DNA from 2 places in the Micromonospora sp. M51 genome. Region 1 is predicted to be linked to the other one. Evidence: riboswitches for the same ligand, from Rfam matches in the RefSeq annotation. Region 1 holds a riboswitch; the other holds the start of a gene.

The links. A riboswitch is a leader RNA that binds a small molecule or an ion and turns the genes downstream of it on or off. The one in region 1 is predicted to bind S-adenosylmethionine.
Region 2: linked by a shared signal. The riboswitch ahead of KBX53_RS12245 (ABC transporter substrate-binding protein) and the one ahead of thrC (threonine synthase) in region 1 are both predicted to bind S-adenosylmethionine.

Annotation. Positions count from the first base shown of each region.
Region 1 covers NZ_JAGPXZ010000630.1:43-3,612, reverse strand. The annotation lists partial or broken gene KBX53_RS25925 (GNAT family N-acetyltransferase) at 1-223, opposite strand, end outside; gene thrC (threonine synthase) at 476-1,762, opposite strand; SAM riboswitch class I at 1,773-1,908, opposite strand; gene KBX53_RS25915 (DMT family transporter) at 1,976-2,938, opposite strand; gene KBX53_RS25910 (helix-turn-helix transcriptional regulator) at 3,030-3,335, shown strand.
Region 2 covers NZ_JAGPXZ010000174.1:54-8,348, reverse strand. The annotation lists gene KBX53_RS12255 (amino acid ABC transporter ATP-binding protein) at 1-405, opposite strand, end outside; gene KBX53_RS12250 (amino acid ABC transporter permease) at 402-1,172, opposite strand; gene KBX53_RS12245 (ABC transporter substrate-binding protein) at 1,212-2,078, opposite strand; SAM riboswitch class IV at 2,352-2,463, opposite strand; gene KBX53_RS12240 (amino acid transporter) at 2,550-4,508, opposite strand; gene corA (magnesium/cobalt transporter CorA) at 4,663-5,790, shown strand; gene KBX53_RS12230 (hypothetical protein) at 5,806-5,991, opposite strand; gene KBX53_RS12225 (2'-5' RNA ligase family protein) at 6,200-6,715, opposite strand; gene KBX53_RS12220 (DUF664 domain-containing protein) at 6,795-7,304, shown strand; gene KBX53_RS12215 (NAD(P)-dependent alcohol dehydrogenase) at 7,314-8,295, opposite strand, start outside.

The sequences.
Region 1 (3,570 bases):
GCAGGTCCAGTTGGAGGTAGCCGGCCGGCACGCCGTCCAGTCGGGCCAGCGCCCAGAGTGACCGGGTGCCGGGCATCGGCGTGTGGAACAGCGCGTCGAAGCGGCGCCGGCAGGAGGGCGGGAAGTCCGGCAGGTCGGCGTGGTTGACCGCTGACCCGATCCGGTACGCCTCGTCGACCGCGGTCCGGTCGGCGCCGTCGAACGACGCGATAGTGATGCTCATTGCGCTGAGGGTGCACCAGGCAAAAGCGATCGGGCCAGCGAATTAATCGCTGGCCCGATCGAACGTGGTCGGGAGGGACACTCGCACAACGCCTCCGGCGTTGGGTCGCAAGAACTTCAAAAGTCTTCGGCGAAATGCCCTCCCGCACGGAGCATCTTGCGCCGTCCGGTTCCTGCCGTCAAGTCCGTAGCGGCGGGTTTTCCACACTCACAGCGAAAACCCAGTTACTGGCTGATCGACCTGGCCCGTGGGTCAGCCGAGGAGGCCGGCGTCGCGGGCGGCACGCAGCGAGGGCTTGATGTGGTGGGTCGGGCCAACCTGGCCGGCCACCGCGTCGATGGTCTTCAGACCCTCGCCGGTGTTGAACACGACGGTCTCCGCCGACGGGTCGAGCCGACCGGACTCGACCAGCTTGCGCAGCACGGCCACTGTCACCCCACCCGCGGTCTCGGCGAAGACCCCGGTCGTGCGGGCCAGGTCGCGGATGCCCGCCCGGATCTCGTCGTCGTCGACGTACTCCATCCAGCCGCCGGTGCGGCGGACCGCTTCCAGGGCGTAGAGGCCGGCTGCCGGGTCGCCGATGTTGAGCGACTTGGCGATGCCGGTCGGCTTGACCGGGATGATCGTGTCGGTCCCGCCGTGCAGGGCGGTGGCGATCGGGTTGCAGCCTGCGGACTGCGCACCGAAGACCTTCCAGCCGCCGGCCGGCGCCTCGACCAGGCCGATCTCGACCAGCTCGGAGAACGCCTTGTCAATCTTGGTGAGCAGCTCGCCGCTGGCCATCGGAATGACCACCTGCGCCGGGATCCGCCAGCCCAGCTGCTCGGCCACCTCGTAGCCGAGGGTCTTGGAACCCTCTGCGTAGTACGGCCGGACGTTCACGTTGACGAACGCCGTGTCCTCGAATTCGTCGGTCTCCACCAGCTCGCCGCAGAGCCGGTTGACATCGTCGTACGAACCGTCGATGGCGACCAGTTCGCCACCGTAGACGGCGGTGGTGATGACCTTGCCCTGCTCCAGGTCGCTGGGGATGAAGACCACCGAGGGCACGCCGGCGCGGGCGGCGTGGGCGGCCACCGAGTTGGCCAGGTTGCCGGTCGACGCGCAGGCGAACCGGGTGAAGCCGAGCGCCTTGGCGGCGGTGAGCGCCACCGAGACGACCCGGTCCTTGAACGAGTGGGTGGGGTTGGCGCTGTCGTCCTTGACCCACAGCGGCGCGGTGATGCCCAACTCGGCGGCGAGGTGCGGGGCCGCCACCAACGGGGTCAGCCCCGGGTCGAGGGTGACCCGGCTGGCCGGGTCCTGACCGGCGGGCAGCAGTGCGGCGTACCGCCAGATGTTGTCCGGGCCGGCTTCGATCTGTTCGCGGGTGACGGTGGCCAGCGCGGAGGTGTCGTAGTCGACCTCCAGCGGGCCGAAACACTCGTAACAGGCGTGCTGGGCGGCGAGCGGGTAGCGGGCCGAACAGGCGCGGCAGACCAGGGCGCGGGCCGGGCTGGCAGAGGTGTCGATGCCGGAGCTGACGAGCGTCGACGTCATGTCGAGAGTCCTCTCATCTTTCCCCGCATCGCACCGTGCGGCGGGGACGGAATTGGCACCTGCCCCGCGGGTCGCTCAGCGGTGAGCGCGCGGGGTGGTTGCCGGGGCGTCGTCGGGCCGTATCCCTCAGCCCCTCTGGATGAGGTATTCAGTTGTGCCGCCGAGTCTAGGCAAAGCTGGCCGCGGCCTCCAGGGCGAATCCCAGGGAGTGGGTCAGCGGGCGTTCACGGCCACCGGGTCGGTCACCGCGATCGGGTCCGTCACCGCACCCGACTGGGGCAGCGGCGTGGTCCGGGGGCGGGCGGCGAGATTCGCGGCGATCAGGGCGGCGATCGTGATGGCGGCCCCGACCAGTTCGACGGGTTCCGGGCGGTAGCCACGGGCGATCTGCACCGCGAAGGTGGTCACCGGAACCAGGTTCATGAACAGCGCGGCGTTGGCGGCACCGAGTCGCTGCACGCCGGTGTTCCAGGCCAGGACCGCGATGACGGCACCCACCACGACGGCGTACGCCAGCTGCGGGGTGACCGCCACGAGGTCGGCGGCGCCTGGCGCGTGCTGCCAGCCGACGGCGTCGGCGCCGATGCTCAGGACGAGCATGGCGGCCGTGCCGGCGAGCGCGGTCAGTGTGGTGAAGCGCAGCGGCGTCCACTCGCCGAACCGGCTGGCGCCGTGGGTGTTGATGGCCCAGCCCAGCACCGCGCCGATCATCATCAGCCCGCCGAGGCCGAACTGGCCGAGCCCGGCCAGGCTGCCGCGCGTGATCACCAGGCCGACTCCGACGAGCGCCACCAGGGAGAGGGCCAGCAGGAGCGGCTTCGGGCGTACGCCGTCGCGAGCCCAGCGGACGAGCTGGGTGATCACCGGGGTGGTGGCCACGAAGAGGGAGACCTGCTGCGGGGCGGCGTGTTCGAGCGCCAGGTTGGTGAGGAGGTTGAACCCCGCGAAGCCGACCACGCCGAGCACCACCACCTCCAGCGCCCTTCCACCGTGCCGCAGCGCGCCGGCCCCCTCGCGGAGCAGCAGGATGGCGACCAGGACGACGGCGGCCAGCAGGTAGCGCGCGGTGGTCAAATTGAGCGGGTCGACCCGGTCGAGCGCGCTGGCCAGGATCGGGAACATCACGCCCCAGCCGAGCACGGCGACCAGTGGGTAAGCGGTGGCGCGGGATCGCATCGGCAACTCCAATGTTCGAGTATCGTCGAACCAACGACACCGACAGTAGGAGCTTGTTCGACTCTTGTCGAACAACGGTTACACTGGTCACATGGAGCCGCACGAACCCGACCTGACCGCCGTACCGGTCACCAGCGTGCTGGCCGCGCTCGCCGACGACGTGCGGCTACAGATCGTCCGGGCGCTCGCCGAGGGCGGCGAGTCCCCCTGCGGCAGCTTCGACTTCGGCGTCTCCAAGGCGACCCGCAGCCACCACCTCAAGGTGCTGCGCGAGGCGGGCCTGACCCGAACCCGCGCCGCCGGCACGAGCCGGCTGGTCCGGCTGCGCCGCGACGAGCTGGACAAGCTCTACCCCGGCCTGCTGGACGCGGTCCTCGCCCACCACCGACCGGCCTGACGCTCCCGCCTCGGCCCCTCCCGCACGTGTCGCTGACGGTCACGGCTGCGGAGCGGGTGACACCTACCATTCGCGCACGCTTTGGAGCTGAATCGTTTACGACATCAGCGCCCAGCTGGGATCCGGCGCGCGGGGCACAGAGCCGGGCCGGCGCGCGGGGCACAGAGCCAGGCCGGCGCGCCGGGCACAGAGCCGGGGCTGCGGACGACCGCCCTTGACCGGCGCGTCGCCGGGG
Region 2 (8,295 bases), on a different contig from region 1:
GCCGGCAAGCCCCACCAGCTCCAACTGGGCGCGGGCGAGCGCGTCCGCCTCGTCGTCACCGAGCTTGCGCAGTCGGCGCAGCGCCAGCGTGACGTTGCGCAGCACGCTCATGTGCGGGAAGAGGTTGAACTGCTGGAACACCATGCCCACCCGCTGCCGCAGCGCGTCCGGGTCGTCGCCCCGCACGCTGCGCCCGTCCAGCAGCACGTCGCCCCGGTCCGGTTCGATCAGCCGGTTGATGGTGCGCAGCAGTGTGGACTTGCCCGACCCGGACGGGCCGATGACACAGGCCGTCGCGCCACGCGGCACCGACAGGTCGACGCCACGCAGCACCCGGTTCGGTCCGAAGGCGAGGTGCACGTCGCGTACGTCGAGGCTGACCGAGGTCGTGCTGGCGGCGGTCATCGCCGGTCCCCTTCCATCGCGTACGGCGCGGTGTCGTCGTCCTCGTCTGTCGGCGCGGTGGCCGGCCGACCGTTGCGCAGCCGGCGGTCGATCCAGTTCACGACGTGCGTCAACGGAACGGTCAACGCCAGGTAGCACAGCCCCGCCAGCAGCAGCGCCGACTCGTTACCGGTGGTGGCCGCGTAGTCCTGCCCGATCCGGAACAGCTCCCGCTGGCTGGCCACCAGACCGAGGAAGTAGACCAGGCTGGAGTCCTTGATCAGCGCGATGAGCTGGTTCACCCAGGCCGGCAGCACCCGCCGGATGCCCTGCGGGACGATCACCAGCCGCATCGCGTCGGCCCAGGAGAAGCCGAGCGCCCGGGCGCCCTCCAACTGGGCGGCCTCCACCGACTGGATGCCCGAGCGGAAGATCTCCCCGATGTACGCGGCAGCGATGAGCGACAGCGCCAGGATGCCCAACGGGTAGGGGTCCGGTCCCCAGACCTGCATGCCCAGCGGGGCCAACCCGACGCCGATCAGCAGGATCGTCGCGGCGGCCGGCAGCCCTCGGAACACGTCGGTGTAGACCCGCGCCGGCCATCGCAACCAGCGGCTGCGGGAGATCCCCGCGACGGCCAGCAGCAGGCCCAGCACCGAGCCGAGCAGAGCGGCGGAGACCGCCAGGATCAGCGTGTTGGGCAACCCGACGGTCAGCATCTCGGGCAGCGCCTCGCGCATCGAGTCCCAGTCGAAGAACGTTTCCCACAGGGTGCTCAACGGATCCATGTGTCGCCTCTCCTACCGCCCCGCTCGCTCGTCATCGGTTCAGGACGCCGCCGACGCGGACGCCGACGGCGCCACGGTGACCGCGCCGCTGCCCGGCTTGAAGTCCGCCGGGATCGGCCGGCCCGGGTAGTACTGCGCCTGCAACCGGGTCCAGGTGCCATCGGCGATGACCTCGTCGAGGCTCTTGTTCAGCGCCTCGCGCAGCTTGTCGTTGCCCTTGGCCACGGCGTACGCGGTCGGTGCCGGGCTGAGCTGCTTGGCCGCCACGGTGATCTTGCCGTTGCTGTCGGCGGCCGACTTCTCGCCGATCTCCGCCGGGGCGATCCACGCGTCGGCGGTGCCCGCCTTGAGCTGGTTGATCGCACCGTTGTAGTCCGGCACCCGCACCGGGTTCAGCTGCTTGCCGGTGGCGTAGTCGTCCTGGACCGTGCCCTGCACCACCACCACCCGCTTGCCGGTGAGCTGGTCGAAGCTGGTGATCGGCGAGCCGGCCGGGACGTCCAGGCCGAAGTAGCCGAAGTCGTAGCCGTTGCCGAAGTCGACTGTCTTCTTGCGGGCCTCGGTGATGGTGATCGAGGAGCTGCCGACGTCGAACTTGCGGTTGTTGACCTGGCTGAGCAGCGCGGAGAAGTCGGTGCCGACGAACTCCACACTGAGGCCGAGCTTGCCGGCCACGGCGGTCAGCAGGTCGTTGTCGAAGCCGGTGAACCTGCCGTCCTTGAGGTACACGTTCGGCGGGGCGTCGGTCAGCGTGCCGGCGCGCAGCACGCCCGGCTGGGCCAGGCCGTACGGGTTGGTGGTGGCGTCGGACGAGCTGTCGTCGCCGCAGGCGGTGAGGGCGGTGGCGGCCAGGATCGTCGCCGCCCCCAGGGCGGCGGCACGGGTCACTGCGGGAAGGAATCGCACTGGTGTCTCCGAAGGGTGGTGTCTCGGCGGGCGTGGGTGCGCGCCACCGACGGCGCGCCCGATGGGCGTACCGGTGGAAAGGGGTTTCGGGAGGGTGGTGCTAGAGCGCGGTGCCGCGACGACAGGCGGCGCTGCACATTCGCATCGTGTCCACGTGCCGTCGCCGGGTCAGTGCGGGCGAGGGTCGACCGGTGCGGAGGTCCGCGACGTCAGTCGGTGGGGTGGTGCTGAGGATGCGCATGGTTCTCCCGGGTCTGTGCTGACCTGGGTGCCAGGCCACGCTTGCACCGACGTCGTGCCGGTGCCTGGTCTTCACCCGGGGCACCCCACCGCGGAGGAGGGTTGCCGGCCAGCGAGCCGGGGCTTCGCGCTGGCGCTCATGACCTGCGCCGAGGCTAGCAGCACCAACGGGTGCCGCGTCCAGTCGGTATGACCACGCTCACCGTGCGCGACGAGCCGTCCGCGCCCAGGTCAGCCGGCGTGCACGTGCGGTCGACGGTGTGGGTCGGGTTCCTGGCGGCGCAGGATCTCCCGGGTCACCGAGGCGATCGCGCCCTGCCCGAACGCCAGGTAGCGCAGGAAGTTGCGAACCGGGCCGCCCTCGGACCACTCGAAGTAGATGTGGGGCCGCCGACGGCTGCGGTCGCGGATCTCCAGCAGCAGGGCGGCCAGCGCGGTGGGCACCGACGAACTGGCCAGGCTGAGCACCGGGAAGCGGCCGTCGACGACGCTGCCGCGGACCAGCACCTCGGTCTCGAAGTCGGACGGGTCGGTGACCTCGACCTCGACGAAGATGACGTCGCTGTCGTCGGGGAAGTCGTTGTCCGCCATGGTCTGGGCGAGCTTGGCGCGGTACTCCGCCTCGTCGCGCCGGTCGGGTTCGTGCGCGATGAGGCGGATCCGCCGGCCGGCGCGTTCGTCGATGATCCGGGCCGCGGCCGGATCCAGTTCGACGTGATCGACGCGCAGCTCGTAGGCCCGCATCAGCCGCGACAACACCGACACCAGGATGATCCCGCCGATGAAACAAGCGGCGATCTTGACGCCACTGGGGCGTTCCACCACGTTCGCCAGCGTCGTGTAGACGAAGATCACCGCGATGACGCCGAACGCGATGGTGCGACCGCGCTGACGCTGCCGCAGCGCCGCGAGCGTCACCGCCGTCGCGGCCGAGGTGATCAACACCAGCACCCCGGTGGCGTACGCGCCGCCCTGCGCGTCCACGCTGGCCTCGAAGATGATCGTGATCAGGAACGCCACCGAGGTGAAGACCAGCACCAGTGGCCGGACGGCTCGCGCCCAGGTCGGCGCCATGCCGTAGCGGGGCAGGTAGCGCGGCACGAGGTTGAGCAGACCATCCATCGCCGACGCCCCGGCGAACCAGAGGATCCCGATGGTCGACAGGTCGTAGATGGTGCCGAACACCTCGCCGAGGTGGGCGTGCGCCAGATAGGCCAGCGCCCGCCCGTTCGCCGGCCCGCCCGGCTGGAAGGCGTCCGGCGGGATCAGCACCGTTGTCGTCACGCTGCTGGTGATCAGAAAAACGCTCATGATCACCGCTGCGGTGGTCAGCAGCCGGCGCGCGCCACGGATCCGGCCCAGCGGTCGTGCCTCCGAATCCTGCGGGTCACCCCGTACGCTCGGCATCACCGCCACCCCGGTCTCGAAGCCGGACAGACCCAACGCCAGCTTCGGAAAGACCAGCAGCGACAGCCCGACCACCAGCCACGGGTCGCCGTGCCCGGTGGTCAGCGCGGAGGTCCAGTCGCCCACCGCGCTCGGATGCCTCACCACCCGCCACAGCGCGTCGGCCACCACCACCGCGTTCAGCGTCAGGTAGACCGCGACCAGGACGACGGCGATCCCGATCGCCTCGGTGAATCCCTTGAGGAACACCGCGCCCAGCAGCGACACGAGCAGCAGTGTGACCAGCACCTCGTGCCCCTTGAGCGCACTCGGCCAGAACGGGTTCTCGTCGATGTGCGCCGTCGCGTCAGCGGCCGAGAGGGTGATGGTGATGATGAAGTCGGTGGCCGCGAAACCGAGCAGCACCAGCACCAGCAGTTTGCCCGGCCAGTAGCTCAGCAGGCGGACCAGCATCGCGATGGAACCCTCACCGTGCGGGCTCTCCACCGCCACCCGCCGGTAGACCGGCAACGCCCCCAGCAGGGTCACCAGCACCAGCACCAGCGTCGCCACCGGCGAGAGCGCCCCGGCGGCCAGCGCCGCGATACCCGGCTGGTAACCCAACGTGGAGAAGTAGTCCACACCGGTCAGGCACATCACCTTCCACCACGGGTGGTGCCGGTGCTCCGGCGGGCGCCCGTGCGGCCCCGGGTGCTGCACGGCCTGGTCCGAGCCGGCGTCGAGCAGCCACCCCCGCAACCGGCCGGCGCGTCTGTCGAACGTCACCGGCGCGTCCCCCGTCATCCCGCTCACGGTCACCGTGAGTATCCGCCCATGGGGCCGCTGCCGTCCGCCGGTGCGCGGAACCCAGCCGACACCCCGGCGGGTTTCGGGCCCAGGGCACCGGGGATGCAGCCTCCCGGTCCGGACCGGACGGCACCGGGGGAGGGGACAGGGCATGGTCGGCGGCCGTCGCTTCCGCCCGGGTGGTGGCTTCGGCCGTCAACTCGACAAGTACGAGACGAGGGTCGGCGTGGTGCCGCCCCCGGAGTCGCCCGCAGCCTCCCACGGCCTGGTGGACAGCGCGGTCTACCTCCGGGGGCACCGGTTCGCCTCGCCGTCCGGCCTCGCCGAGACGTACCGCTGCCTGCAGGAGCAGGACGACGCGATGGCCTGGATCGGGTTGTACCGGCCCGACATCGAGCAGATCACCTCACTGGCCCGCGAGTTCCGGCTGCACGACCTGGCGGTCGAGGACGCGATCAACGCCCACCAGCGGCCCAAGCTGGAGCGCTACGGCCACACCCTGTTCGTGGTGCTGCGCGCCGCCCGCTACGACGACCTGCGGGAGGAGGTCGAGTTCTCCGAGCTGCACCTGTTCATCGGGCCGGGTTTCGTGGTCACCGTCCGCCACGGTGAGGCACCGGACCTGGCCGCGGTGCGGCGGCGGATGGAGACCGAGGCGCAGATGCTCGCCCGGGGCCCGGAGGCGGTCCTGTACGCGATCCTGGACCAGGTCGTCGACGGGTACGCGCCGGTGGTGGCCGGGCTGGAGAACGACATCGACGAGATCGAGACCCAGGTGTTCGGTGGCGATCCGAACGCCAGCCGCCGCATCTACGGCCTCAGCCGCGAGGTCATCCAGTTCCAGCGGGCCGCCCGCCCCCTGCTCAGCGTGCTCGACGCGCTGGCCGTCGGCGCGGGCAGCGCCAGCGCCGACGAGGAGCTGCGCCGCTACCTGCGCGACGTGACCGACCACCTGACCCAGGTGGTGGAGCGGGTGGACGGTTTCCGGCACCTGCTGCAGAACATCCTCACCGTCAACGCGACCCTCGTCTCGCAGCAGCAGAACGAGGAGATGCGCAGTCTCACGGCGGCCAGCTACAGCCAGAACGAGGAGCTGAAGAAGGTTTCCTCCTGGGCGGCGATCCTCTTCGCTCCCACGCTCATCGGCACCGTGTACGGCATGAACTTCGTCCACATGCCGGAGCTGAACTGGCGCTTCGGTTACCTCTTCGCGCTGCTGTTGATGCTGCTGGTCTGCGGCACCCTCTATGTGATCTTCAAGCGGCGCGGCTGGCTCTGAGCCCTTGGCCGCGGCTCACTCGATGCCGCGCAGGATGTGCCGTTCGTCCTCGACGTCGTCGTCGCCGGCACCGATCCGGCCGAGCAGTACGGCGGCCGCCCAGATCGTCAGGGGGGTGGCTGCCCCGGTCATTCCGCCGCCGGTCCGGTCGTCCCGGGTCTGGCTCCGCTCCGTGCGCGGTGGCCTGCGCTGAGCCTGCATGGGCCCTGCCTCTCCTCGTCGAAGCCGCCGTGGGCGGCGCGGGGTGAATTCGCGCCACCGGCCGGGTGGGACCGCCCGTGAGCAGCCCACCACCGGTACGACAGCCACTCGAACCTTCCCACGCCCGGCCACTTCCGCACCGCTTGTTTTCGGGTTTCCGACTGCCGCCCGCCAAACCGGACATTACGCAGCGACGGTCGAGTCACGGTCAAGGCAGCGGGTGGGCGATGCCCCGGGCATGGTCGGTGAGCGCCGCGCCGACCACCGTCGCGGCCAGCGGCAACACCTCCAGACAGCGGCGCACCGCGGCGGCCATCAGCGTGTTCGGCACCCGCATGGACAGCGTGCAGTGCGGCACCCAGCGCCCCGGCTGGTAGTGCTCGGCGAGGGGGATGCCGGCGGCGGCGAGCCGGTCGTGCACCAGCCGGTGGTGCGCCAGCAACTCCGGGGTGGGCGTCGGACCGAGCCAGAGCACCCGACCGACGAACTGGCCGGCGTGCTGGAATTCGAGCCGCAACGGGGCGGCCACCACCGTCCCCTGTAACGCCTCGGCGACCTGCTCCGGGTCGAACCGGGGCGCCACCATGAGCGAGACGTGTGGACGGTGGCGCTGCTCCAGCAGCGAGCGCATGCTCTGCACGCCCTCGGCCTCCAGCGCGTCCCAGAGCACCCGGATCCGGCGGGTGGCGTCCGGGTCCAGGTACAACTCCAGCGCGGCGACCATTTGATCACCGTAGCGGCCGAGGTTTGCCCGCCCGTCTCCGGCGGTACCTGATCCGCAACCGACCAGGAAGGCGCAGCACGTGAATGTGAGTGACCTGCTGACCGAGGCGTACGACCGACTGCCCGACCTCGTCCGCGCGGCGGTCGAGGGCCTCAGCCCCGAGCAACTGCGCCACCAGCCCGCCCCGGGCGCCAACTCGATCGGCTGGCTGGTCTGGCACCTCACCCGGGTGCAGGACCATCATGTCGCCGAGGTCCTCGACGCCGACCAGATCTGGGCCAGCGGCGACTGGGCGGGACGGTTCGGGCTCGCCGCCGACCCCGAGAACACCGGCTACGGGCACTCGCCCGCCCAGGTCGCGACGGTTAGGCCGGAGAGCGCGCAGGCGCTCATCGACTACTACGGGGCGGTCGCCGCGCGTACCGGGGACTTCCTGGCCGGTCTGGCCCCGGCGGACCTGGACCGTGTGGTCGACGAGGCGTGGGATCCGCCGGTCACCCTCGGCGTCCGGTTGGTCAGCGTCGTCGAGGACGACCTGCAACACGTCGGCCAGGCCGCCTACGTGCGTGGCCTGCTCGAGGCCGGCTGACGGCCGGGCTCACGGCACGATCACCGCCCGGCCCTCCAGGGTCCCGTCGCGCATCTGGCGGTACGCGTCCAGGGCGTCGTCCAGCGCGAAGGTGGTGATGCTCGGCCGGACCAGGCCCCGGGCGCCCAGGTCGAGCACCTCCACCAGCTCGGGTCGGCTGCCCCAGTAGGTGGTGGCGATACTCAGCTCGTACGGCACGGAGAAGAACGACACTCCCACGGTGCCGCCGCCGATCCCCACGATGGTCAGGTCGCCCACGGTGCGGGCCGCCGCCACGCCGAGCGCCAGGGTGCTGTCCGCGCCGACGAAGTCCAGCACCACGTCGGCGCCCCGCCCTCCGGTGGCATCCCGGATTTCCTCGGCGGCGGTCGGTCCGGAGGTCACCGTGCGATCCGCGCCGCACTCCTCGGCCAGCCGCAGCGCCTCGGCCCGGGTGTCCACGGCGATCACCCGCGCGGCGGTGGTGGCCTTGAGGATCTGCACGCCCACGTGCCCCAGCCCGCCGACCCCGATCACCACGGCCGTGCTGCCCGGTGGCAGCTTCGGCCAGGAGCGCCGGACGGCGTGGTACGGGGTGAGCCCCGCGTCGGTCAGCGGTGCGGCTTGCACCGGATCCAGACCCTCCGGTAGAGGTACGACGTGCCGCGCGTGCGGGACAAGTTCGAACTCGGCCATCCCGCCGTCCAGTCCGAGCCCACCGCCTCCGCTCGGCACCGGCGCGGCGGAAGGGTTCTCGCAGTACGGGTCGATCCCGAGCCGACAGCGTGCGCAGGTGCCACACCCCCATGCCCCGAACACCGCGACCGGTTGCCCGACGGACAGCCCGGTCACCCCGTCGCCGAGGGCGTGCACCCAGCCGGCGTTCTCGTGACCGAGGGTGAACGGCGGGTTCCAGGGCACCGTGCCCGGCTCGAACTCGTCCATCAGGTGCAGGTCGGAGTGGCACGCGCCGGCACCGCCGATCCGGACCACCACCTGACCCGGCCCGGGC